3 regions of the Paraburkholderia sp. BL23I1N1 genome follow, and region 1 is predicted to be linked to each of the others. Evidence: riboswitches for the same ligand, from Rfam matches in the RefSeq annotation. Region 1 holds a riboswitch; each other region holds the start of a gene.
The links. Region 1 has a riboswitch for cobalamin ahead of B0G76_RS15330 (CbtB domain-containing protein). Riboswitches for the same ligand answer to the same signal wherever they lie in the genome.
Positions count from the first base shown of each region.

Region 2: linked by a shared signal. The riboswitch ahead of cobW (cobalamin biosynthesis protein CobW) and the one ahead of B0G76_RS15330 (CbtB domain-containing protein) in region 1 are both predicted to bind cobalamin.
Region 3: linked by a shared signal. The riboswitch ahead of B0G76_RS39105 (TonB-dependent receptor) and the one ahead of B0G76_RS15330 (CbtB domain-containing protein) in region 1 are both predicted to bind cobalamin.

Region 1 is NZ_RAPV01000001.1:3,289,901-3,297,708, forward strand. Features, by position in the region: partial or broken gene B0G76_RS44810 (hypothetical protein) at 1-126, opposite strand, end outside; gene B0G76_RS43795 (hypothetical protein) at 126-1,430, opposite strand; gene B0G76_RS43800 (RHS repeat domain-containing protein) at 1,440-2,531, opposite strand; gene B0G76_RS15325 (CbtA family protein) at 3,131-3,877, opposite strand; gene B0G76_RS15330 (CbtB domain-containing protein) at 3,889-4,110, opposite strand; cobalamin riboswitch at 4,153-4,292, opposite strand; gene B0G76_RS15335 (histidine phosphatase family protein) at 4,350-4,928, shown strand; gene B0G76_RS15340 (alpha/beta hydrolase) at 4,972-6,057, opposite strand; gene B0G76_RS15345 (MarR family winged helix-turn-helix transcriptional regulator) at 6,281-6,742, shown strand; gene B0G76_RS15350 (FUSC family protein) at 6,749-7,808, shown strand, end outside.
Region 2 is NZ_RAPV01000001.1:5,732,724-5,740,531, forward strand. Features, by position in the region: gene cobN (cobaltochelatase subunit CobN) at 1-1,903, opposite strand, end outside; gene cobW (cobalamin biosynthesis protein CobW) at 1,910-3,010, opposite strand; cobalamin riboswitch at 3,226-3,506, opposite strand; gene cobA (uroporphyrinogen-III C-methyltransferase) at 3,850-4,611, shown strand; gene B0G76_RS26835 (cobalamin biosynthesis protein) at 4,608-5,126, shown strand; gene cobO (cob(I)yrinic acid a,c-diamide adenosyltransferase) at 5,123-5,725, shown strand; gene B0G76_RS26845 (cobyrinate a,c-diamide synthase) at 5,729-7,045, shown strand; gene bluB (5,6-dimethylbenzimidazole synthase) at 7,029-7,688, shown strand; gene B0G76_RS26855 (DUF4136 domain-containing protein) at 7,698-7,808, opposite strand, start outside.
Region 3 is NZ_RAPV01000002.1:1,435,159-1,442,966, reverse strand. Features, by position in the region: gene B0G76_RS39135 (Fic family protein) at 1-421, opposite strand, end outside; gene cobC (alpha-ribazole phosphatase) at 634-1,224, opposite strand; gene B0G76_RS39125 (adenosylcobinamide-GDP ribazoletransferase) at 1,209-1,985, opposite strand; gene cobT (nicotinate-nucleotide--dimethylbenzimidazole phosphoribosyltransferase) at 2,034-3,095, opposite strand; gene B0G76_RS39115 (ABC transporter ATP-binding protein) at 3,132-3,971, opposite strand; gene B0G76_RS39110 (FecCD family ABC transporter permease) at 3,968-5,002, opposite strand; partial or broken gene B0G76_RS39105 (TonB-dependent receptor) at 5,174-5,587, opposite strand; cobalamin riboswitch at 5,708-5,963, opposite strand; gene B0G76_RS39100 (ATPase) at 6,171-6,527, shown strand; gene B0G76_RS39095 (cell division protein ZapA) at 6,524-6,838, shown strand; RNA gene ssrS (6S RNA) at 6,949-7,130, shown strand; gene B0G76_RS39085 (EVE domain-containing protein) at 7,226-7,684, shown strand.

The sequences.
Region 1 (7,808 bases):
GATCGGTGCTTTAAGCGTTCGAGCCAAGAGCGGCGCCAGCTTTGCAGGGTCAACTAACTGTAAAACCAACTGTTGACTATCTTCGTCGTAGGTTACGACCACTGAACGCGGGGGATAGTTATCCATCAATGACCTCTACACTCTTGGTAATCTTGGAATCCCTGCTGCTTGCACAGCGCACGGCCTCGTTTTTTGCCCATTATGGTGCCAAGCGAATTGCAAATTTGCATATCGTACTGATACTTTGCAAAGCAATCCCCCTCACGCCACTCCTTACCACCGCCGCTCCCACATTTAACCATTCCAGCGTCGCCGCTTCCGGCTCCAAAGAGAGCGCTGTAAAGCATTGACCTCTTCGCTGAGCCAGTCAGGTCCGGTACAAGAGCAGGATAAGGAACCTGCGACTGATCGCTCAGCATCAGCTCCATTGTCTCGCCCCAATCCGGCAGTGTATCGCTCAGGTCACTATCAAAAAGCTTCCCTGTGAACTTCGCCTTCCACGCCATGTAGCATTCAACACACATTTTTGGAACGAAGGCTCCGGCGTCAGCGCTGATTCCTGTAAGCATAGGTGGCGGCCCAACCGGATCATTGCCCAACTCCCAGTTGGTCAGCCACACACCTAGCTCAGCGTCACTGATCGGCTGCCGCCACGCGCCGTTAGTTGAGACCTTCGCTGAATGTGACGACACCGTGCCATTCGCAGCATATTGATAGTCGACCGCCAGTACACGGAAGAGTCCGCCATTTACCGAACTTGCTGGTTCGTTGTACTGGAAAGACTTTACGCGGCCACGTTCATCGTAAGCGATACTTGCCTGACCGCTGTTACCCGCTATTTGTGTTGCACGGTTCGCGGCGTTTCGCTCAAGCGTTCGCATCGCCCAACCCGACACGGCATCGTTCGTCGTTGCGATGTTTCCCTTCGCGTCGTAGGTATAGGTCCAGTCCTCAAGTTTCTGGCCGTCCTGGATGACTGTGGCTGACAAGAGACGCCCCGCTCCATCGTAACTAGCGCCGACCGTCATCTTGCTGCCCGTCCCGACCGCCTGCATCCCCTGTTCGCCTGTCAGGTCAGTCGTTTGCACCTCTGCGTAGCCAGTCGCGTTGCCTTGCGCGTCATAAACGAACGCACGGATCTTGCCCGGCGTTGCGACGAAATGCGGACGCAACGAACTAGCATCGGTGTACTCAATCGTCGTTACCGTCTTATTCCCAGCAACTGTTGCAATTGCCTTCGTTGGCCGGTTGGCGCTATCCCAGGTGTACTGGACACTTCCATCGGGCGTCTGCCGCTGCTTCAGATTCCCTGCTGCATCCCACGTCCGCGAAACCGTGCCGCCTGGCGTAGCAATTGAACGAGGACGCAACGTGTCGACGACATCCAAGCTGTACGTGGTCGTGCCGGACATGTCGTTGAGCGTCGTCACGCCGCGACCTTAGCTGAATGAGACATTACGCGTCGTGTCGGGATGGGTGACCGAAACTGCACGTCCGCTGGCATCGCATGTCCACGTTGCAGTCCGCGAGCCGGATTCATTTTTTACGCCCGTCAATGCGTTGGGGAAGCGGGCATCTTCGTACAAAAACTGACGAACGTAGCCATATGGTGCAGTTACCGAAGCAAGATTGCCCTTTCCATCGTAAGCATAGGATGTGGGCATTCCCAAAGGATCGACCAGGGTAACGACACGGTCGTTACTGTCGTATTCCAACCTGATTGAGGTCGCCGTTGCCTGTATTACGTTATCGGTTGGCCACTCGGCGATAGTTGACGGCCGCTGCCTACCGTCATATATGACCTTGCGGATCACACCCGTACGGGTTGTTTCGGAATAGAACTTGCCAGTGGCATCCGAGTAGGCTTCCGTCGTACCAAGCAGTTCGTCCCTCAGGTGGAAGTACCCGCCGCCAGCTTTCGTCAGGGAGAGCTCGCGATGTCCTGGCACGACCCAAGCTCCGCCAATCCACTTGAAATTCAGAACTTGTTGGTCACCTCGATAAGCAACAATGTGCGGCTCGCTCGCGTTGGCACCAAGCAGATCAAGCCTTCGCTGCCAGTTGTTGACCCAGTTGTGCCCCATCGTTGTCTGCGTGGCGTCATAGGGCTTCGAAAGATAGGTGCGTTTAAAGACGAGTGGAAGCGTATCGCCGCTGGCAAAATCAGCCTCGGAAAGCGTGACGATGCCCTTTGCTGGCAACACCGGGTCCGCCACCGGGCAAGAGTCGTCAGACTGAGGCGGAACCGGGACGCCACGGCAATAGTCCGCTATCCAATTCGATGCATTAGGACAGTTGTAGTAATTCATTGGGCCATACGGGTCGTCAGCACCCGTCGACATAGGCGATGTTCCTGCGACCTGGACAGCGCAGGTCGGAGTGCCGGGAATCCCGAGGGACTTCTGATACGTCTGCATGCATTGCATGTATTCGGCCGCGTTTGCACCGAACGCGACCATAAGCAGCATGAATGCGGCCAGCAGGCGGGCCGCCATGCCCGCCGGTCCCTCATTGATTCTTTTGTTTTTCATAGTCATCCTTATTGGTTGTACTTGTTTGAAGCCCAAGCACCCTATAAGGAGCATTCCATCGTCGCTATCCGACAATTCCTAAAATTACATTTTCCCTGTGTCTGTACAAACGTTACTGTCACGCCCCTTACGCAGTCCGTAGGGATTTACGAAAGAGCTCGTCAGTCATCAACGCATCGCAGTGAAAAAAACTGGAACGTCAGACGCTGGATACCCGTACGTGAAGTAATTGGACGCTGGCACCCAAACCAAGGCAGATTGGAAGGGAAGAGAAGGGCCGCGTAGAGCGTCGCCCGAAAGGGAGATGAGTAGCGCAAGAAAGCGCTACGAGATTAATCGCAATACCAAGTGCGATTTCAAAAATCAGCCCCGTCAAAAACCGGGCCAAACCTCACCGGCTAGCCGTCCGAACGGCGGCCGCAAAGTTATCCCCAGTTTTTGTTCGCAAGCCTGTGGATAACATTCTGGCAAGCACGCCAAGTACTTGATGTATTTGGTTTCTGTTGCGCTGCACGTCGGCGTGACCGCATGAACGGTCACGCCTCACGCGCCAAAAAGTAAAAGGCTTCGCGGCAACCTACGCCGCCTCACCTCTCACATCAAAGATAAGCAGACTTCGCCACACCACGTTCCGCGGAAGCCATCAGTTTGCTCCGCTCAACCATAGCGCCAAACAGCAGCCCAATGGTCGTCCACATAATCACCTGCATCCCGATCGCGGCAACGCGGAACTTCCACAACAGTACCGCCGGGAAGGCCGCCGGCACTTCGTTGATCACGGGCATCGACAGTTGCACGGCCGCAATGATCACGACAAACAGCACACCGGCCACGATCGAGCCATTCCACGCACCCAGTTTCAATGCAGCGCGGCGCCGCACCTTCAGGGAGAACACCATCGCAGCGATTGAGATTGCGATCATCAGGAAGAATAAGCCGGTCCGCATCCCGATCGTCTCCGGGTCGCCCACCGAGGGTGGATTCGCCGGATATTTGATGTTTGGAACGATCACCAGCGTGATAAACGCGCCAAGCGCCAGCCATGCGGACAAGGCGCGCGCACTCAATGCGCCGACGCGGCCGTACGCAAACGCGAACACCAATGAGAACAGCCCACCGAACGCGGCGCCATACGTCACGACGCCCGTCAACAATCCCAAGCCCGCTTGCGTGCCGCGGCTCACCAGTTCGGGTTCGGGCGCGTCGCCTTTGGCGGCATCGGCCTTTTCCTCGAAAGAGATCGCCTGATCAACCTGCGGTTCGCCCACCAATTTGGCGAAGCCGAACGTGAGCAACCCCGCGGCGATGCCTGCAAGCATCCCGCGTACCAACAATTTACCAACCATGTTCGACTCCGTTAGTGGCAGGGAAAGCCGAGCAGATGGCGGCCGTCGTGCACGAATTCGTGCACATACATGCCAGGCACCAGAGACGTGGCGCCTTCTTCGGCACCCACGAAATAAATCGCGAGCAACAGCAGCAAACCGCCGAACACGATCCAGGGCAGCAGTTCACGCAGCGGAATCGGCGTGGGTTGGGCGACAGGCTGAGTCGCGGAATCGAAAACAGCGTTGGACATAATGGACATCTCCTGGGGGTAACGCGCCCCGATAGTCGATTGAAGAGGGATGGTGCAAAGCTCAGGTCTGGCTTTCGGCTTGTAAATACCGATTACAGTGGCGCGACCGCGCCGGGCTCTCACCGGCTTCCGTGCTTCGCAGTGTCGCTATTCTACGCGCTAAACTTTGCCTCCCGGCAAGGCAAAGCATGGTCGCACGCCTCCTGCTTCAGTCCGGCCTTTATGATGGAATCAACTGAATGGACACACGGCTGTTACTGATCAGCCACGCATCGACCGCGGCGATGCGGGCGGCACGCTTCCCCGCCGACGATCCGCTCGACGCACGCGGCCTCGCCGAAGCAGGCGCCGCGCGTGCGCGTCTGTCGATTCCGGACGACGCGGCGGCTTTCGTCAGCCCTGCGGTTTGCGCACGTGAGACGGCGTCGGCCTTGGGCCTCGTTGCAACCGTCCACGAGGAGCTGGCAGATATGGACTACGGTCGATGGCATGGCCGCCGCCTCGCCGATCTCGCCGTCGAAGCGCCGCAAGACCTCGCCGCATGGACGCACGATCCCGACGCTGCCGCGCATGGCGGCGAGTCATTCACTCGACTCGTGAAGCGGATAGGACAGTGGCTCGATACGTTGAGCGGCGTGCCAACTCGTACAACGCAAAATATCGTCGCCGCCACGCACGCGCCGGTAATCAGGGCCGCCATTGTTCATGCACTCGGAGCGTTGCCGGCCGTGTTTCCGCGCATCGAGATCGCACCACTCTCGGTGGTCGAGTTGCGACGCTCGCAACGCGGCTGGACATGGTGGCCGGCGTCACGGTAACGGCGGCCGCGATGTCTGCCGCACCCGACCAACAACGCCTCACTCATTGCTCACATCCCCGGGTGTCAAATATCGCCGACAGCGCACAGACCGACGTCAGCATGCGCGCGCCGTCATGGCCCACACCCGGCACGATATGAAAGCTCTGCTTCAGCCCTTCCGGATGACGCGCCTGGATATACCGGTAATACGCTTCCGCACGCGCGTCGCGCTGCGGACCCTGCGCTTCGGCAGCACAGGTTCTATCGAGGGCGCTTTGCTGCGGATCGTCGTCCGCGCCACCGACCAGGTTGTCGATCCGTCGCGACACATACGTCGCTTCGAGTTGCGCGGGCGAGCGGTCGTCGAGGTACAAAGGCCGATTGTCCATGCCGTATTTCCATTGATTGAAGCCAACGCATTGCGCGGCGTCGAACGGCGCCGCCACGCCTTGCGCATTCGGCCGTTGCGCATCGAAATACGCATACGTCAACGGGCTCGCCACCACGTAGCGCACGTCGATGCCTTCACTAGTCAGCACGTCGATGTTGCGCGCCGCCACAGCGTAACGCTGCACTACCTGTCCGCCGCCCGAATGTCCCGCGAACACAACGTGCTGCAGATTCGGAAACTGCTTGCGATCCGCGAGGCGCGTAACAATCGCGTCCAGCACTTCGTATGAACTGATGGGCAGCGGTGCCCGCGCCGCTTCGCCGCCCATCCACGCGTCGCCCTTCCAGCGCAGCAGATCGGCCGGTTCGTGATGCTCGCGTGTGTCGAGCGTGGCGAGGAACTGTGGCGCGATCAGGAGCGTGCTGTCGGGGTCCACGTGAGCGGCGTCGCGTGCATTCTGCGCAGTGCGGAAGTACACGTCCGCGTTGCGCAATTTGCCGTGAATCACGATCACCGCACGCGTCACCTGCGGTTGCGCGACGTTCCAATCCTTCGAGAGATACAGCGGGAATTCAGCTTGCCCTTGCGGCGTGTCGATCGCGAACCGTATATCCGAGATCGTCGCCACCGGTTTCAGATGAGACTCGTGGGCATCGTGGGTATGCACCGCGAATGCCGATTGCGCTAGCAATGCCAACATAGCGGCACCGGCTACCGCGCACCCCATCGCCAAACGTCGTGAAAGATTGAATGTCATGCAGGCCGCTCCTGATCACGGTGCTCTATCTTGAACGCGGCGCATTGCCGAATCCGTCGTTGAAGAGCATCGAAGCTCAAAACCGGCGGCGAAGGCCAAGCGTCACGCGTTGTTCAACATCGATGTTGTCACATTGCAGCGGCAGGCTGCTGCAAAGCCCATCCGCACAAAACTCACAATTCAATAGTTTGCTAACGAATATTTTCGAAATACAATACCGGCCATGTCGAATCTCGATGCCTTGCGCCGCACCGTCAGCAGCACCCTGGTCGTCGCCGCCAGAAAATGGCGGCGCACGAGCCATGGCGTACTCGCGGCCTTTAACGTCTCCGAAGCGTGCGCCACGCCGCTACTCACCGCCAGCCGGATTGGCGAAGCGGTGCGGCAGGTCACGCTGGCCGATCACATCGGTATTGAAGGGCCCTCACTCGTGCGGCTGCTCGATCAACTGTGCGCGGCCGGCCTGATGCGCCGCGACGAAGATCCCGAAGACCGGCGCGCCAAGACCGTCGTACTCACCGACGAAGGCCGCGCCGTCACCGCGAAAATGGAAGGAGAGCTCAATACGTTGCGGGCGCAAGCTTTGAAAGGCATCTCGCGCAGCGATCTCGAAGCGACCCTGCGGGTGCTGGCCGCGTTCACGGCCGAAGCACCTGCGCCGCACAACGCCGGGGATGCCGAGTAAGCGCTTATGGTCTATCCCTCCATCCGCGACTGGTTGTTCTCCGTCAAGACGTTTGCCGCGGCGATGATCGCGCTCTACATCGGTCTTTCGCTCGAGCTGCCGCGCCCGTATTGGGCGATGGCCACCGTCTACATCGTATCGAATCCGTTTGTTGGCGCGACCCGCTCCAAGGCGCTTTATCGTGCGCTCGGCACCGCGCTCGGCGCGTCGGCCGCAGTGCTGCTGGTGCCGCCGTTCGTCGAATCGCCCTATCTGTTCAGCGTGGTCGTCGCGCTGTGGACCGGCGCGCTGCTGTATCTGGCGGTGGCCGACCGCACCGCGCGCAGCTACGTGTTCATGCTGGCGGCCTACACCATGCCGATCATCGCCCTGCCCTCGGTCACCAATCCAGGCGGCGTGTTCGATCTCGCGATCAGCCGCACCGAAGAGATCTTGCTAGGCATCGTGTGCGCGAGCATCGTCGGTAGTTCACTGTTTCCTAGCCGACTCGCGCCCACCATCATCGAGCGGACCGACGCGTGGTTTCGCGATGCCGCGTTCTATGCGAGCGAAACACTGTCAGGCCGCATCGCGGGCGCGGCGATCTCGGGGGCTCGCCAGCGGATCGCGACCACGATCAACGGTCTGGAACTGCTGCTGAGCCAGCTTGCCTACGACCACACCCGGCCGGACATCCTGGCACGTACCCACGAGCTGCGCGGGCGCATGCAGCTGCTGCTGCCGATGATGTCTGCGCTGGCCGATCCGCTGGTCGCCCTCTACAACAGCGGTCGCCAGACCTGGCCAGAGGGTCTCGAAGCGTTGCTCAACGACGTCATCAAGTGGTTCAATGCGCCGCTTCCCGCAGTCAGCGAGGGCTATCACCCCGACCCGGAAGCCAACGCGTTACGCGAGCGCATCGCCGCCATGCAGCCGCCGCCGGCCGCGCTGGCGGCCTGGGACGTCGCGCTGCTTTCGAACGCGCTGTGGCGTATGAAACAGGTGATCGACGTCTGGCAGGACTGCCGGTCGCTGCGCATCATCATCACGCGCGAAGAAGGTTCGTGGCGGCCGCGGTTTCGCCATT
Region 2 (7,808 bases), 2.4 Mb from region 1:
CTTCATAGTATTCGTCGACCTGGCGTTCGAGGTCCTGCAACGGCCCGTACGTTTCGGCGCGCGTGAGCGGCGGCATCAGGTGATCGATGATTACAGCCTGCGCGCGGCGCTTCGCCTGACTGCCCTCGCCCGGATCGTTGACGATGAACGGATACAGATGCGGCATCGGCCCCAGAATCAGATCGGGCCAGCAGGCATCGCTCAACGCGACGCTCTTGCCCGGCAGCCATTCGAGATTGCCGTGCTTGCCAACATGTACGACCGCGTCGATGCCGAATTGATGACGCAGCCAGAAATAGAACGCCAGATACGCATGAGGCGGCACGAGTTCAGCGTCGTGATAGCTCGCGTAATCGCCCTGCTCGCGCGAGCGCGAAGGCTGAATACCGACGAACACCTGGCCGCAGCGCCACCCCGCGATCATGAAGCGGCCGCGCCGCAACGTCGGATCCTGCTCGGGCGAACCCCAGCGTCCGTTCAGCGCATGGCGGGCTTCCGCGGGCAACGCGTTGAAATACACGAGATAGTCGTCGAGTGCGAGGCTTTGCAACGCCGGCCGCAAGTCACGTACAACCGGATCATTGGTCACGCCTTCGGTCAGTTTCTTCAACAGCGCGTCGCCATCGGCGGCCAAATCGCCTAACCGGTAACCCCCATCGCGCAGCATGGACAGAATGCCGACCACCGATGCCGGCGTATCGAGCCCCACGCCATTGCCGATCCGCCCTTCGCTCATCGGATAGTTGGCGAGGATCAGCGCGAGTTTCTTCTGCGTGTTGTCGAGCGTGCGCAGGCGGCACCAGCGGCGGCTCAGTTCGGCCAGAAAACCGACGCGTTCGAGGTCCGGTTGATAGCGGACCACATCGACTTCGGTGTGCGGGCAGCGATAGGCGAGGCCCTTGAAGCTGATCGCCCGCGTGATGATGCGTCCGTCCACTTCAGGCAGCGCGATATGCATGGCGATGTCGCGCGAGTTGAGGCCTTGATTGTCCTTGACCCAATCTTCGCGATTGCCGCCGCTCAGGATCACCTGCATCACCGGTGCGTCGCCGGCGAGCGCGAGCGGTTCGGGATCGTCGATGGCGAACGCAGCGAATGCGGTTGTATTCAGCACCAGCGCGACGTCGTGCTGCGCGCATAACTGTTGCACAACGTCGCGGCTCATCGCGTCTTTCAGCGAGGTAATCGCGATCGGCAGCGGATTTAGCCCTTGTGCTTCGAGCGCATCGATAAGGGCGTCGAACACGACTGTATTAGCCGCTTGCAGATGCGCCTTGTAGAACAGAATTGCAGCGACCGGCGCGCCCCGACGCCAGCGCGCCTGCCAGTCGGCCACCGTCGGCGTATCGCGTTCGGGATGGTAGAGCGTGGCGGCAGGCAGTGCGCGCGGCGGCGCAGGCTCGCGCCCCCAGCCAAGCGAGCGGTACGCGATGCAGCGCAGAAACGCCTCGGCATTCTTCGGGCCGCCTTCACGCAGATAGCGCCATAGCTGATGACACAGATCGGCGTCCGCGGTACTGCGCGCGAGCAGGTTCGGATCTTCCTGCAGATCGCCGGAGAACATCGCGAGCGTCTGCTGCTTGCGTTCGGCGAGGGCGACCACCTGTTCGATTCCGTACGGCCAGTACGCCTCACCGCCGAGATGATCGACCACCACGACACGCGCATGCTGCAACACGTCTTCGACGTAGAAATCGACCGAGGCCGGCTGCCGCAAATACGTGACGTTCGCGAGCCGCACGCTCGGAAACCCCTCGCCCAGACGAGGAAACACGCTCGCGAGCAGCGACAGCGTGGTATCGGCGGAACTGAGCACCACGATATCGGCGGGCCGCTGATCAATACGGATCACGCCTTGCGTATCGTCGACAAAACCGCCCGGCGTGGTGCGCAGCAGATGCATGACCGTTTACGCCTGTTGCGGCTGGGCGTTCGCCACGGCGCCCAAGGCGGCGTCGAATGCGTGTTGCAGCGCGGCCTGGTCGATGTCCTCGCCGATCAGGACGAAGCGGCTTTGCTGCCCTTCGCCAGCTTCGCCCGCCTGCCAGCGCCGGTCGAAGTAACTATCGAAACGTCGGCCCACGCCCTGGATCACCAGACGCATCGCCGCGCCCGGCAACGCCGCGAAACCTTTGACGCGGTAAATCGTGTTCGTTTCGACAAGCCCTTGCAACGCTGCGATCACAGCCTCGCGCGACGCAACATTCGCGTGCACCACGACCGAATCGAATTCGTCGTGATGGTGATCGGCATCCTCAGCCGAACCGTGGTGATCGTGGCGCAAGTGGATCGTTTCTTCAGAAGCCGCTTCGAGACCCAGCAACGTATGCAGATCGAGCTGGCCCATCTGCGCGCGCACGATCTTCACTTGAGGCGGAATTTCTTCGCGGATGACGGCTTCGACAGCCGCTTGATGCGATTCGTCGAGCAAATCCGTCTTGTTCAGAATCACCAGATCGGCTGCCGATAATTGATCTTCGAACAATTCGTGCAGCGGCGATTCGTGATCGAGATTCGGATCGGCCTTGCGCTGCGCATCCACGGCGACCGGATTGTCGGCGAACTGGCCGCTCGCCGCAGCCGGGCCGTCAACCACGGTGACGACTGCGTCGACGGTAAAGCTGTTTTTGATCTGCGGCCAGTTGAACGCCTGTACCAGCGGCTTCGGCAACGCGAGACCGGAGGTTTCGATCAGCACGTGATCGATCTGCTCGCGGCGCTCAACCAACTTTTCCATCACCGGGAAAAACTCTTCCTGCACGGTGCAGCACAGACAGCCGTTCGCGAGTTCATACAGTTGGCCTTCAGTTTCGACGCCGTTTTCATCGCAGCCGATGCCGCAGCCCTTGAGGATTTCCCCGTCGATGCCGAGTTCGCCGAACTCGTTGACGATCACCGCGATGCGCTTGCCGCCCGCATGCTGAAGAATGTGCCGCAGCAGGGTGGTCTTGCCGCTGCCGAGAAAGCCCGTGACGATGGTGACGGGGATCTTGCGCATTTGAGTTTGCATCGTGAGGTCCATCCGTAGGAGTTGCACATGCACACCGACGCGTCCGCGCGTTTGTCTCGTTTGTCTCTATAGGCCGGGGCAACGAGGCGCATGCGCCAAGCAACGACCAGGTCACGACAAAAACCACACACGGGGACGAATAACGGCGTTGCCAAAGCAACAGAAAAACAGAAAACGGGAATGAGGTCATGAACGCGCCACCGCATCCCCGCGGAGGTCGTTCTTCGTAGTCTGGCCGGTATCCGGGCTGGCGAAAGCGCCGCTTCCCCTTCCCGGACGAGTGGTTTCTCGCCCAGTGGTTATATGCCGACGCGGCCTTGCGCGTGGACATCGAAGCCGGCTCCGCGGCGCCAGGCAATCAACCCGACACCGCTTTTCGCTTACCGTTGCGGGGGCAGCACAGGTTGGCCCGGTCCGTTGCAGGTGGGCCCCCTGTTTCCCGTTTAACTGCATGCGCACGAGCGCGCACACGAGCACCAAAGTGCGTGCGAGTTTAGGCCGAGCGCCCTGTGCCGTCAAGGAAACGCGGGGCGCGGCAGGGCCTTTCCGCAGTGCCGGCGCGGCCTGCCCTGTGCTATCGTATGCGCGCATTTGGCGCCCACCTATGCGCTCGCATGTGCAGTTAAACGGGAAACAGGCTGCGCTCGCCGCGCTCGACCTGTGCTGTCCCTGCAACGGTAAGCGACCCGCGGTGCTTTCGCATCGCGCATGCGTTTTTGATGCCACTGTCTGACAAATAATCCGTAGCGCCGCATGACCTCAATATCCGCCGCCCCCAGCCTCCTCGCGCCTCACCCGCTCCCGCTTGTCACGACATGGCGCGCGCCGTGCACGCCGCGATGAGCCGCGCCTGGCTGATCGGCGCTGGCCCCGGCGATGTCGAACTGATGACGCTCAAGGCAACGCGCGCTCTCGCGCAAGCCGATGTGGTGCTGGTCGACGATCTGGTGAACCCCGACGTGCTGCAGTTCGCGCGCGCCGATGCGCAGGTCGTGTACGTCGGCAAACGTGGCGGGCATCCGTCGACGCCGCAGGACGGCATCGTCGCGCAGATGCTCGAGCACGCCAAGGCCGGGCGCAGCGTCGCGCGTTTGAAAGGCGGCGATCCGTTCGTGTTCGGCCGTGGTGGCGAAGAACAGCAGGCGCTGCGTGCAGCGGGCATTAGCGTGGAGGTGATCAACGGCATCACCGCCGGGATTGCGGCGCCCGCGGCAATCGGTATTCCCGTGACGCATCGCGATTACGCGCAAGGCGTGGTGTTCGTCACCGGACACGGCGCCGGCAGCGGCGAACCGGACTGGGCCGCGCTCGTTGCCACACGCATGACGCTAGTGATTTACATGGGCATGCGTCGGCTGAACGATATCGCCGGTGCGTTGCTCGCCGCCGGCATGAGCGCCGACACACCGTGTGCGGCGATCGAATCGGCCACGCGTCCCGAGCAACGGCATGCGCTTGCGCAACTCGGCGAGTTCGCGAATGCGGTCTCGCGCGCCGGACTCGGCTCGCCGGCGATCGTGGTGATCGGTGGCGTGGCGTCGCTGGCTTTGGCGCGGGATGCTGTGAAAACTGGTGCGGTCGGCGCGCTGGACACGCAATGAAAACACTCGCCGTCGGCATCGGTTGTCGCTTGCATAGCTCGGCCGAGCAGATAGAAACCGCTGTGCGTGCCGCGCTCGGCTCACACGCATTTGATGAAATCGGCGCGATTGCCTCGATCGAAACCAAAGCGCACGAAGCCGGCCTGCTCGAATTCTGCGCACGTCACGCGCTACCGCTTAAGCTGTTCAGCCGCGCGCAGATTGCGGCGATTTCCGTGGACGATCCGTCGGCAGCCGCACGCGAGCATCTCGGCATCGACGGTGTCTGCGAGCCTTGCGCGTTGCTCGCCGCGGCGGCCGAAAGATCTGATCCGACCAGCGCGCGTCTTGGGGCGCATGCACCGGTTGCATTAGTCGCCTCAGCTCAAGGATCGATTGCGCCCAACGCCGCCGACGCGCGGCTGCTCGTACGCAAAACGATCCACGACGGCATCACGGTAGCGATAGCCTCGACCACCGCCCAGCCCGTCCGCGCACAGACAAACCACGCCCCTCAAGAACAGGACCCTTCATGAAGACCGATCCCGAATCGCATCAACGCATGACCGAACGCCGGCGCGAAGGCCACGAGAAAAAACAGGCTAGCGCCACCGTCGAAAAAGGCCTGCTGATCGTCAACACCGGCACCGGTAAAGGCAAGACCACCGCCGCCTTCGGCATGGCCGTGCGCGTGCTTGGACACGGCATGCGCCTCGGCGTCGTGCAATTCATCAAAGGCGCGCTGCACACCTCGGAGCGCGACTTCCTCGGTGCAATCGCCAATTGCGACTTCGTCACGATGGGCGACGGCTACACCTGGAACACCCAGAATCGCGACGCCGACATCGCCACCGCGCGCAAAGGCTGGGCCGAAGCACGCCGGATGATCGAGAGCGGCGACTATCAGATGGTGATCCTCGACGAACTCAACACGGTGCTGAAGTACGAATACCTGCCGCTCGACGAAGTGCTGTCCGTGCTGAACGCGCGCGCGGAGATGCTGCACGTGGTGGTGACCGGCCGTCATGCGCCCGACGCGCTGATCGAAGCCGCCGACCTCGTCACCGAAATGCGCATCGTCAAGCACCCGTATCGCGAGCAAGGCGTGAAAGCGCAGCGCGGCGTGGAGTTCTGAGCAATGTCGGAGGGGACTTCCGTCGTAGCCTGCCCCGCCCTGTTCATTAGCGCGCCCGCGTCGGGTCAAGGCAAGACCACGATCACCGCGGGTCTCGCGCGCTACCACCGGCGGCTGGGCCGGCGCGTGCGCGTGTTCAAGACGGGCCCCGACTTTCTCGACCCGATGATCCTGACGCGTGCCAGCGGCGCGCCGGTCCTATCGCTCGATCTGTGGATGGTGGGCGAGTCGGCCTGCCGGAACCTGCTCGCGCAAGCGGCGGCTGAAGCGGATCTGATCCTGATCGAGGGCGTGATGGGTCTGTTCGACGGCACGCCGAGCAGCGCGGATCTGGCAACCACGTTCGGCGTGCCGGTGCTCGCGGTGATATCAGCGAAAGCGATGGCACAGACCTTCGGCGCGGTCGCCTTCGGCCTCGCGCAATTCAGGCCGCAGTTGCCGTTTTACGGTGTGCTCGCCAATCGCGTTGGCTCGCCAAGGCACGCGCAGATGCTCGAAGAGGCATTGCCGCCGGCGCTGCGCTGGTGTGGAGCCATCAGCGGCGACGACGAAATCGAGTTGCCCGATCGTCATCTTGGCTTGCACCAGGCCGCGGAGATCGCCGATCTGGACACGCGTCTGGATCGCGCCGCCGATGCGCTCGCGCACACCGCGCTGGCTGAATTACCGCCGCCAGTCGAATTCAGCGTGCGCGCACCGGAGGCACTGCCGCAGCTTCTGCAAGGCAAGCGCATTGCCATTGCGCGCGATGCCGCGTTCTCCTTCATCTATCCGGCCAACGTCACGCTATTAGAAGCGCTCGGCGCGCAGGTCGACTATTTCTCGCCGCTCGCCGACGAAGCCCTGCCGGAGCACGCCGACGCCTTATACCTGCCAGGCGGCTATCCCGAACTGCACGCGCCCTTGCTGGCGGGCAACACGCGCAGCGCCGCCACGATTCGCGCGCACGCGGCCGCCGGCAAACCGGTCGTCGCCGAATGCGGCGGTATGCTCTATCTGCTCGACCGGCTCACCGACACGCACGGCGTCAGCACGCCGATGCTCGGCCTGCTGCCCGGTCATGCCACAATGCAAACGCGCTTCACCGCGCTCGGCATGCAACAGATCGACAGTCTGCACGGTCCTATGACCGGCCACACGTTTCATTACTCGAAGCTGACAACGCCGCTCACGCCGCTGCGTTCAGCCACCCGGCCACACGGCGATGCCCCCGGCGAGGCCGTATTTCGCGCCGGGTCGATCGTGGCGACGTATATGCATGCTTATTGGCCCTCCAACCCGGCCTTCACGGCCGCCCTGTTCCATGGCGAAGCCTTTTAACGATTCCGAGCGCGAAGCCGTCTACCGCGCGATTTACGAACGGCGCGACATGCGCCACTTCGTGCGCGATCCGGTCGACCCTGCCGTGTTGCAACGCCTGCTCGACGCGGCGCATCACGCGCCAAGCGTCGGCTTCATGCAGCCCTGGCGCATTGCGCGCATCACCGACCCGGCTTTGCGCACGGCCTTGCACGCAACGGTCGAAAGCGAGCGCCTCGCCACCGCCGACGCACTCGGCAAGCGTCGCGAAGAGTTCATGAAGCTGAAAGTGGAAGGCATGCTGGAGTGCGACGAACTGCTGGTGATGGCGCTGATGGACGGCCGCGAGCGGCACATCTTCGGACGCCGCACCTTGCCCGAGATGGACCTGGCTTCCGTGGCGTGCGCGATCCAGAACATGTGGCTGGCCGCGCGCGCGGAAGGTCTCGGGATGGGCTGGGTGTCGCTGTTCGACGTCGACACTGTCCGCCGGTTGCTGCATATGCCCGAGGGCGCGCGGCCCGTGGCGATCCTGTGTCTCGGCCACGTCGATCAGTTCTATAGCGAACCGATGCTGGAAACCGAGCACTGGGCAAGCCGTATGCCGCTCACCGATTGCGTGTTCGAAAACCGCTGGCCGGAAGACTATAAAGCGCCGGAATGAGGTGGTGTTTTACGGCTGAACAGGCTGAACAGGCTTAAGCGAAACCACCTCCGGCACACCACCCGTCGGATCGGTGCGCAGTTTCACGCGCCAGTCGGGTGGCGCATCGAACGGAAATTT
Region 3 (7,808 bases), on a different contig from region 1:
GCGCTTGCGATAAATACATGTCCTGATTCGGACGATAGCGTTCGAGAAACGCGCGGTTATAGCCGACCGGCCGGCGCTCGTGCAGCGGCCTGTTCACTTCCGTACGCACCTCGAGACCCGCACTCGATACGGGTACGTAGGCCTCACCCGAGGTGCTTGCACCAACGATAGCCTGTGCGGGTAAAACAGCCGCGCTGGAAGCGGCAACCTGCTTGTAGGCCACTGCGCGACCCGCGCCTTCCGAGATGATCCGGCCCGCTTCGAGCAATACGTCGAGGCGACGTTGCAGCGTACGGCGCTGCATGGGATGGCAACGCGTGGCAAGTGCCGATGCCAGCGCGCGTATGCTCCGCCCCTCGGCGCTTGCAGCAATAAGCTGCTCGATCAGATCCAATTCTTGCTTGATGCCATTGCTGTTCATGCGCGCCACCCCAAGGTCCATGTGTCGCGATAAATCTTAATCGCGACACTTTCCCTTGAAATTGTGACATAAAACGCGCTAATCGCGACACTATTCATGGCAAAATTTGTCACGATTTCCATTTTCGCGATATATCTTCTGAAAAAGTGTCACGAATAAAACTGGGACTAACGCAATTCAGGGGAGACGGCAAGCGCCAAACCCGGCCCCTCTCACGCATTCCACCTCACCAACGACCACTGCTGCGCCTCCCCCTCCCTGCGCAGCCAGACAATCCCGGTCATGTCCAACGACCAGCGCAGACAGCGTTCCAACGGCACGTCCAGCACCAGCGACGCGATCGCCCGCATGACCCCGGCATGCGTGACCACATAAGCCGGCGACAACTCACGCGTCTGCGCGAACGCGTCGAACCACGCCCGCACCCGTGCGACGAACTGCGCGACGCTTTCACCGCCATGCGCTCGCGCGTGGTCGAAGTTGGCCGCCCAGTCGTCGAGCAACTCACGATCGATCGCGTCCCAGCGCTGCTGCTCCCAATCTCCGAAGTTCATCTCCTTCAGACGATCGTCATAACCGAGCGCGCAGCCGAAATCGTTCGCCATCGCAGCGGCGAGCGCCGAGCAGCGCATCAACGGACTCGATATGAACACGCGCGGCGCCGGCACCTGCAACGTGGCGAGTTTCAATGCAAGCGCGGTCGAGGATACTTCCGCATCCTCGACAAGCGCGACGTCGCTCTGGCCGTAGCACACGCCCGCATCGAGCGCGACGGCGGGATGACGGATCAGTACGATATCCATGCAAGCCCCAGCAGATAGATGCTCAATTCAAGAATCTGTTGTGCGAAGCCCAGGCAATCGCCGGTGTAGCCACCAATACGTCGAACGAAGTAACGGCCCATCACAAACCGCAGCGCGGTGAGCACGGCGAAGGCCGCGCCTGCGAAGCGCCAATCCGGCAAACCGGGACCATTCGGCCAGAGCAGCAACGGCAAACCGAACACCGCTGAGCAGAGCAACGCGGAACCGCTCAAACGTTGCGCAACGGGTTTGGCTTTGCCTTCGGCGCGCGCATAATCGAGCGTCGCCAGATAGCTGATTGCGAATACGCGGCTCGCGGCATGCGCTGCAATCATCAGACTTGCGGCGCCCATCGGCGGCAATGCGGCGAGCGTTTGCCACTTCAGTGCTAGCGCGATCACGAGCGCGATGGCGCCGAAAGCACCGATGCGCGAATCATGCATGATGCGCAACACGTCCTCGCGCGTATAGGCGCCACCGAACGCATCGACGCAATCGGCAAGTCCGTCTTCGTGAAATGCGCCGGTGACCAGGAGCGACGCCGCCATTGACAGCAGAACCGCTACACCCGCTGGAAAGACATACAACGCCGCGAAATAAACCAGCGCGCTCAGTCCGCCGATCAACAAACCGACTAGCGGAAAATAACGCGCTGCCGCATTCAGATAGTGCGGCTCATAGCCGACCCAACGCGGCACCGGCACGCGCGTGAAATAGCCAAGCGCCGTGAAGAAATAGCGCAGCTCCGCGAGCGGGTTCATGAACGAGCCGGGTGCGCGCTTCTGAATGACCGCGCTTCGTATAGGAGATCAAGCATCGCGATTCGCCACACCGGCCGATTCGAAGCTCGCCATTTCGTTGACGAACGCCACCGCCGCGCGCAGCAGCGGCACCGCGAGTACCGCGCCCGTGCCCTCGCCGAGACGCATATCGAGCGCGAGCAACGGCAGCGCGCCGAAATGATCGAGCATGCGCCGATGCCCGGCCTCGTTCGACGCATGCGCGAACACGCAATACCCGCGCACGTTCGGTGCGAACGCGTCAGCCACCAGCAATGCCGACGTCGCGATGAACCCGTCGACGAGGATCGTCATACGCGCCTGGGCCGCGGCGAGATAGGCGCCCGTCATCATGGCGATTTCGAAGCCGCCGAAGGCGGCGAGCACGTTGAGCGGGTTGTTAGAAACAGCGTGATGCGCAAGTGCCGAGGCCAGTACGTTGCGCTTTTTCGCGAGCCCGGCATTGTCGAGACCCGTACCCCGCCCGACGCATTCGTCGATCGGCACACCGCACAGGCGGCTCATCAGGCACGCGGCCGACGACGTATTCGCAATGCCCATTTCACCGAAGCCGATCACATTGGTGCCGAGCGCCGCGTGATGTCGCACGCGAGCCGCGCCCGCTTGCATCGCGGCAAGCGCCTGTTCGTGCGTCATCGCGGGTTCGTGCGCGAAGTTGCGCGTGCCGGCCGCAACCGGAATATCGATGAGGCCTTCAGTGGACGGAAGGGGCGTCGCAATGCCCGAGTTGACCACTTCGAGTTCGACACCGGAGACGCGGCTCAAGGCATTGATCGCCGCGCCGCCCGCGAGAAAGTTCGCGACCATTTGCGCGGTCACGGCTTGCGGATAAGGACTCACGCCTTCATCGGCAATACCGTGGTCGCCGGCGAACACGATCATCGTCGGACGTTCGACCGTGGGGTGCGTCGTACGCTGGATCAACCCCATCTGGCGCGCGAGCGTCTCGAGCCGCCCAAGACTGCCGGGCGGCTTGGTCTTGGTATCGATGATGTGTTGCAGTTCGGCACGCAGCGTTTGATCGAGCGGTTCGACTTCGGTCAATCCCGGCAAACCTGGCAAAGAAGTCATAGACGTTTCTAAAAGAGAGGGTGTTTGATGAAGCGCCTAGCCTGCCGGTGTGTCATCGGCCGCAGGCGATTCGTGACGCGAGCGCGGCGCGGGAATCAACGCCTCATGCTCGCCGTCGCGAATCAGAATCAACGGGTAGCCGAACGCGCGACTCGTCAGCGTGGGCGTCAGCACATCGTGCACCGGTCCGGCATATGCGCCGCCGTTGCCGTCGAGCAGCAGCGCATGCGTCGCGAAGCGGCGCGCGAGGTTCAAATCGTGGCACGAAAACATCACTGTACGCCGAGGCTCGTGCGTCCAGGCAGTCAGCGCCTCCAGGCAGTCGATCTGGTGGTGCAGGTCCAGATGCGAGAGCGGTTCGTCGAGCAGCAACAACGGCGCCTCCTGGCACAGTACCGCCGCCAGCGCCACGCGTTGACGTTCGCCGCCCGAGAGCGATAGCACGTCGCGCGCAGCAAATACGGCGAGGCCCAAACCGTCCAGCGCGGCATGCGCGGCAGCACGATCGGCCTCGCCCTCCCACCCCCAGCCGGTCAGATGCGGAAAGCGGTTCAGCATCACAATGTCGAGCACGCTCGCGCTGAAAGCGTCCGCTGCGCTTTGCGGCATCAGCGCGCGACGCTGTGCAAGCGGCAATGGCTGCCAGTCGGCAAGACGCACGCCGTCGAGTTCGACATGGCCCGCCGACGGTTGCGCCAGACCAGCGAGCGTCGATAACAAGGTCGTCTTGCCTGCGCCGTTCGGTCCGGCGATACACCAGATCTCGCCTGCGTAGAACGTATGCGTAAATGCGTCGAGCAAGGTACGCGTGCCCGCGCGCAAGGTCAGGCGTTGCGCGCTGAGCGCCGCATGCGGTGCGTTGTGTGCGTTCATCATCGGCGCCTGCGCAACAGCATCCACAGAAACACCGGCACGCCGACGATCGACGTGATCACGCCGACCGGCAATTGCGCCGGCGCAATCACGGTCCGTGCGATCAGGTCCGCGCCCATCACCGCGACACCACCGCCGAGCGCCGCGGCCGGCAGCAGCATGCGTTGATCGTTGCCGAACGCGAGCCGCAACATATGCGGCACCACGAGGCCGACAAAACCGACCGTGCCTGCCGTCGTCACCGCAGCAGCAGCGGCGAGTGACGCCACAAGATACACGCGCAAGCGCAGCGGCATCACGGCGACGCCAAGCGCCTGCGCAGCGGCGTCGCCTCGCAGCAGCACGTTCAGACGCGGCGCAGTGGGCACGATCGCCACGAGTACAACGACGAGCGCCGCGAGCGCCGCCCATGGCATCGTGCCGCCGTTCAGATCGCCGGTTAGCCAGAACAGCATGCCGCGCAGCCGGTTGTCCGGCGCGAGGTTGAGCAGCAACGTAATGACAGCGCCCCAACCGGCCGCGATCACCGCGCCGGTCAACAGCAAACGCGGCGACGTATCCTGCGGCTCGCCGCGCCACAACTCGCGGCGTGCGAGGCCGAGCACCAGCAGGATCGACACGAAGGCGCCGGCGAACGCGCTGGCGTCGACGATCCACCACGCGCAACCGGCGATCATCGCGACCAGCGCGAACGTCGCCGCGCCGCCCGACACACCTAATACGTAGGGTTCGGCCAACGGGTTGCGCAACAGCACTTGCAGCAACGCACCGGCGAGCGCAAGCAACGCGCCGCACGCGAAGCCGGCCAGCGCACGCGGCAACCGCAGCCTGCGCACGATCTCACCCGCAAGATCGGCGGACTCAACATGCGCCGCGTGCGACGGCAGCAGCGCCGCCATCACGCGGCCGGGTGCGAGCGACACGCTGCCGAGCGCAAGCGACGCCATCAGCACAGCCAGTGCGATTCCCGCGAGCGCGAGCCAGATCGCGGCCGCGCGCTTCGCGCTCATCACACGCATCATGGTCGTGGGCATCGGACTCGAGCCGCGGTTCATCGACGCGTTCTCATGCAGGGACGTTCGTCACTGCTGCTGCAACCAACCGTGACATACACACCGCGCCGCGGCGAGTTATACGAGTAGACCGTTTCATAGTCCTTGTTCAACAGGTTCTGGATCTGCGCGGCGACGTACCACGCCTTCGTGATCGTCGAAGCTCGGCGCGCGGAACGAATCCGAATAGCTTGCAGTCGCCTTCCAGTGCCCGGTGATGTCGAAGCCGTAGCCAAGATAGTAACTGTTCGCCCCGCCGAAATCGGAATACTGATCGCGCCGAACGTTGGCCTGAATCTGGTTGCGTGCGAAGCGCCCCGTATAACCGACAAAGCCCGAATCCATGTGCCGGTCGGGCGCCGCGAACGTATCCGAGTCGAGGCTCTGCTGCGTCTGCGTGTGATCGCTGCCGCAGCCCACTGAAAAATTGAAGCGCGACGGATGGTCGCCGCCGTCTTTCGTGAAGACCTGTACCACGCCGCCAATTGCACCGCAGCCGTATAACGCGGACACGTTGCCGTTTTCCACTTCGACGTGATCGATCTGGTCGAGCGGAATCTGCGCGACCAACGCCGCGCGCGCGATGGGGGACAGCATGGGATGACATTCCTGTGGATAGCATGCGCGGCCCGCTTCCCCGCGGGCCGACGCGTAACGAGGCACCCGCGCTGTTTTACGTTTGCGTGCGGACGAGCCTCTCCCTCTGGCCGGTATCCGGGCTGACGACACATCGATCCCGCCTTCCCACGCGTGACGCGCAGTGGCACACTCGCGTGTTCAGCTTCAAACACGCGATCGGGATCGACCTGCATGACGAATGCGGTCGCTTACCGTTGCGGGGGCAGCGCAGGTTCGCGCGTTCAGGCGAGGCGCGCCCTGCTTCCCGTTTAACTGCACGCACTGTGGAAAAGTGCGCGCGGGCACCAGAGTGCGTGCAGTTTAGGAGCGGCATTCGGGTCCGTCAAGAATGGTTAATCCGTGCGCAATCTGTTCTGTTAAGTGCAGGTTATTGTCCGATGCGCGGCTTGCTTTTCATCATATGGTCGATAAAAGCCTGCACATTGCGATGTTGTTACGTCTCGAAACGAGACAATTGTCGGAACCTGCGACATTCCGCGCTAAAATGCAATGTCTTTAGAGGACGCAGCAGATGCTCACCGAACTCGAATCACTTTCACAGAATATCGGCAAGCTGATTGCGATCAGCCAACGCCACAATGAAGCGCGGCTCGCGCTCGAAAATCTGCTCGCCCAAACGCGTGCGGAAGCAGAGGCCACGCGCACCGAGCTCGACTTGATGCGCGAGGAGCGCGATGCACTTCAAGCGGAACGCGACGCGCTGTCGGCCAAGATCGACGACGCACAGGTACGCCTGAATGCGATCCTCGAAAAGTTGCCGCGGGCCCGCGCGCACAACGAGCCGGACAATCAGCTCGATCTGCTCGAGGCCGCCCCGCATGAGGTCGAAGCGGAGAGCGACGTCACCCGCCATGGAGAAAATGCATGACCACCAAGCAGATCGAAGTATCGATTCTCGGCGTGCCCTATCGCCTCGCCTGCTCGCCGGAAACTGAAGGCGCGCTGCTTGAAGCGGTGGCACGTGTCGACGCCGAGATGTCGAAGATCCGCAATAGCAGCAACGTGCGCGGCACGGATCGCATTGCCGTCATGGCTGCGCTGTCGCTGGCATCGGAACTGCTTAAGCTGCAAACGAGCGTGCGACACGGAGAAGCATTTCCCGCAGAAGAAATCCGGCGTACAATGCACCAAATGAACGAACAACTGGGCACTGTGATTCAGCAGTACAGCACGCAGTAAGTACCCAGCTGTCTCGAACAATCTCAAGTGGCCGGTCCTGAGATCGGCTGCGAATTCAAGCGTAATGCATGAGCCAAGACTCATGCAAACGATTGAGTTCAATCGGTTTGACCTCCCTGCCTGGTTCGCCAAGGTCATATATTCCTTGAACCAATGCCATGTGCACGGTTGTGGAAATTTGTAGCACGGGTGTGCGCGTCACTCTGTCTGATGTACCCGAAGTGCTGCTAACTGCGACCAATTCTGAACCCCCGGTTCAGGATGCCGGCCTAGCGGCTAAGGCGGGGACCTTCTTCAAGACGGCATCGGACTTCGGTTCGGTGCCGTTTTTCTTTGGGCCTCGATTTTTCTTCTGTATTCTCAAACCTTTAACGTTCTCTTCGATTCATGCGCTACTGGCTAATGAAGTCCGAACCGGACGAAGCAAGCATCGACCATCTCGCCCAGGCACCGCAACACACGTTGCCGTGGACTGGCGTGCGCAACTATCAGGCACGCAATTTCATGCGCGACATGATGCAGGTCGGCGACGGCGTGCTGTTCTATCACTCGAGTTGCCCCGCGCCGGGCATCGCCGGGCTCGCGGAGGTATCGTCCACCGCCTATCCGGACCCGACCCAGTTCGACAAGAAAAGCCCCTACTACGACGCGAAATCGACGCAGGAAACGCCGCGCTGGCTACTCGTCGACGTGGTGTTCAAGAAGAAGATTCCGTTGATTCCGCTCGCCGCGCTGCGCGAGCATGAAGAATTGAAGGACATGCGCGTGCTCGTCAAAGGCAATCGCCTGTCGATCACGCCGGTGACCGAAGCCGAATGGCGCTTCATCACCAAACGTCTTGTTTGACGTTGCCTACGGACATGTGGAGCGTTGTTGCTTGAGTTATGCTCAAATCCGCGCGCGGATGAAGGCAAACGTTGAGCAAACGTCAAATTAGGGAACCAAGCCCAGGTTACAAGCGCCTAACGGA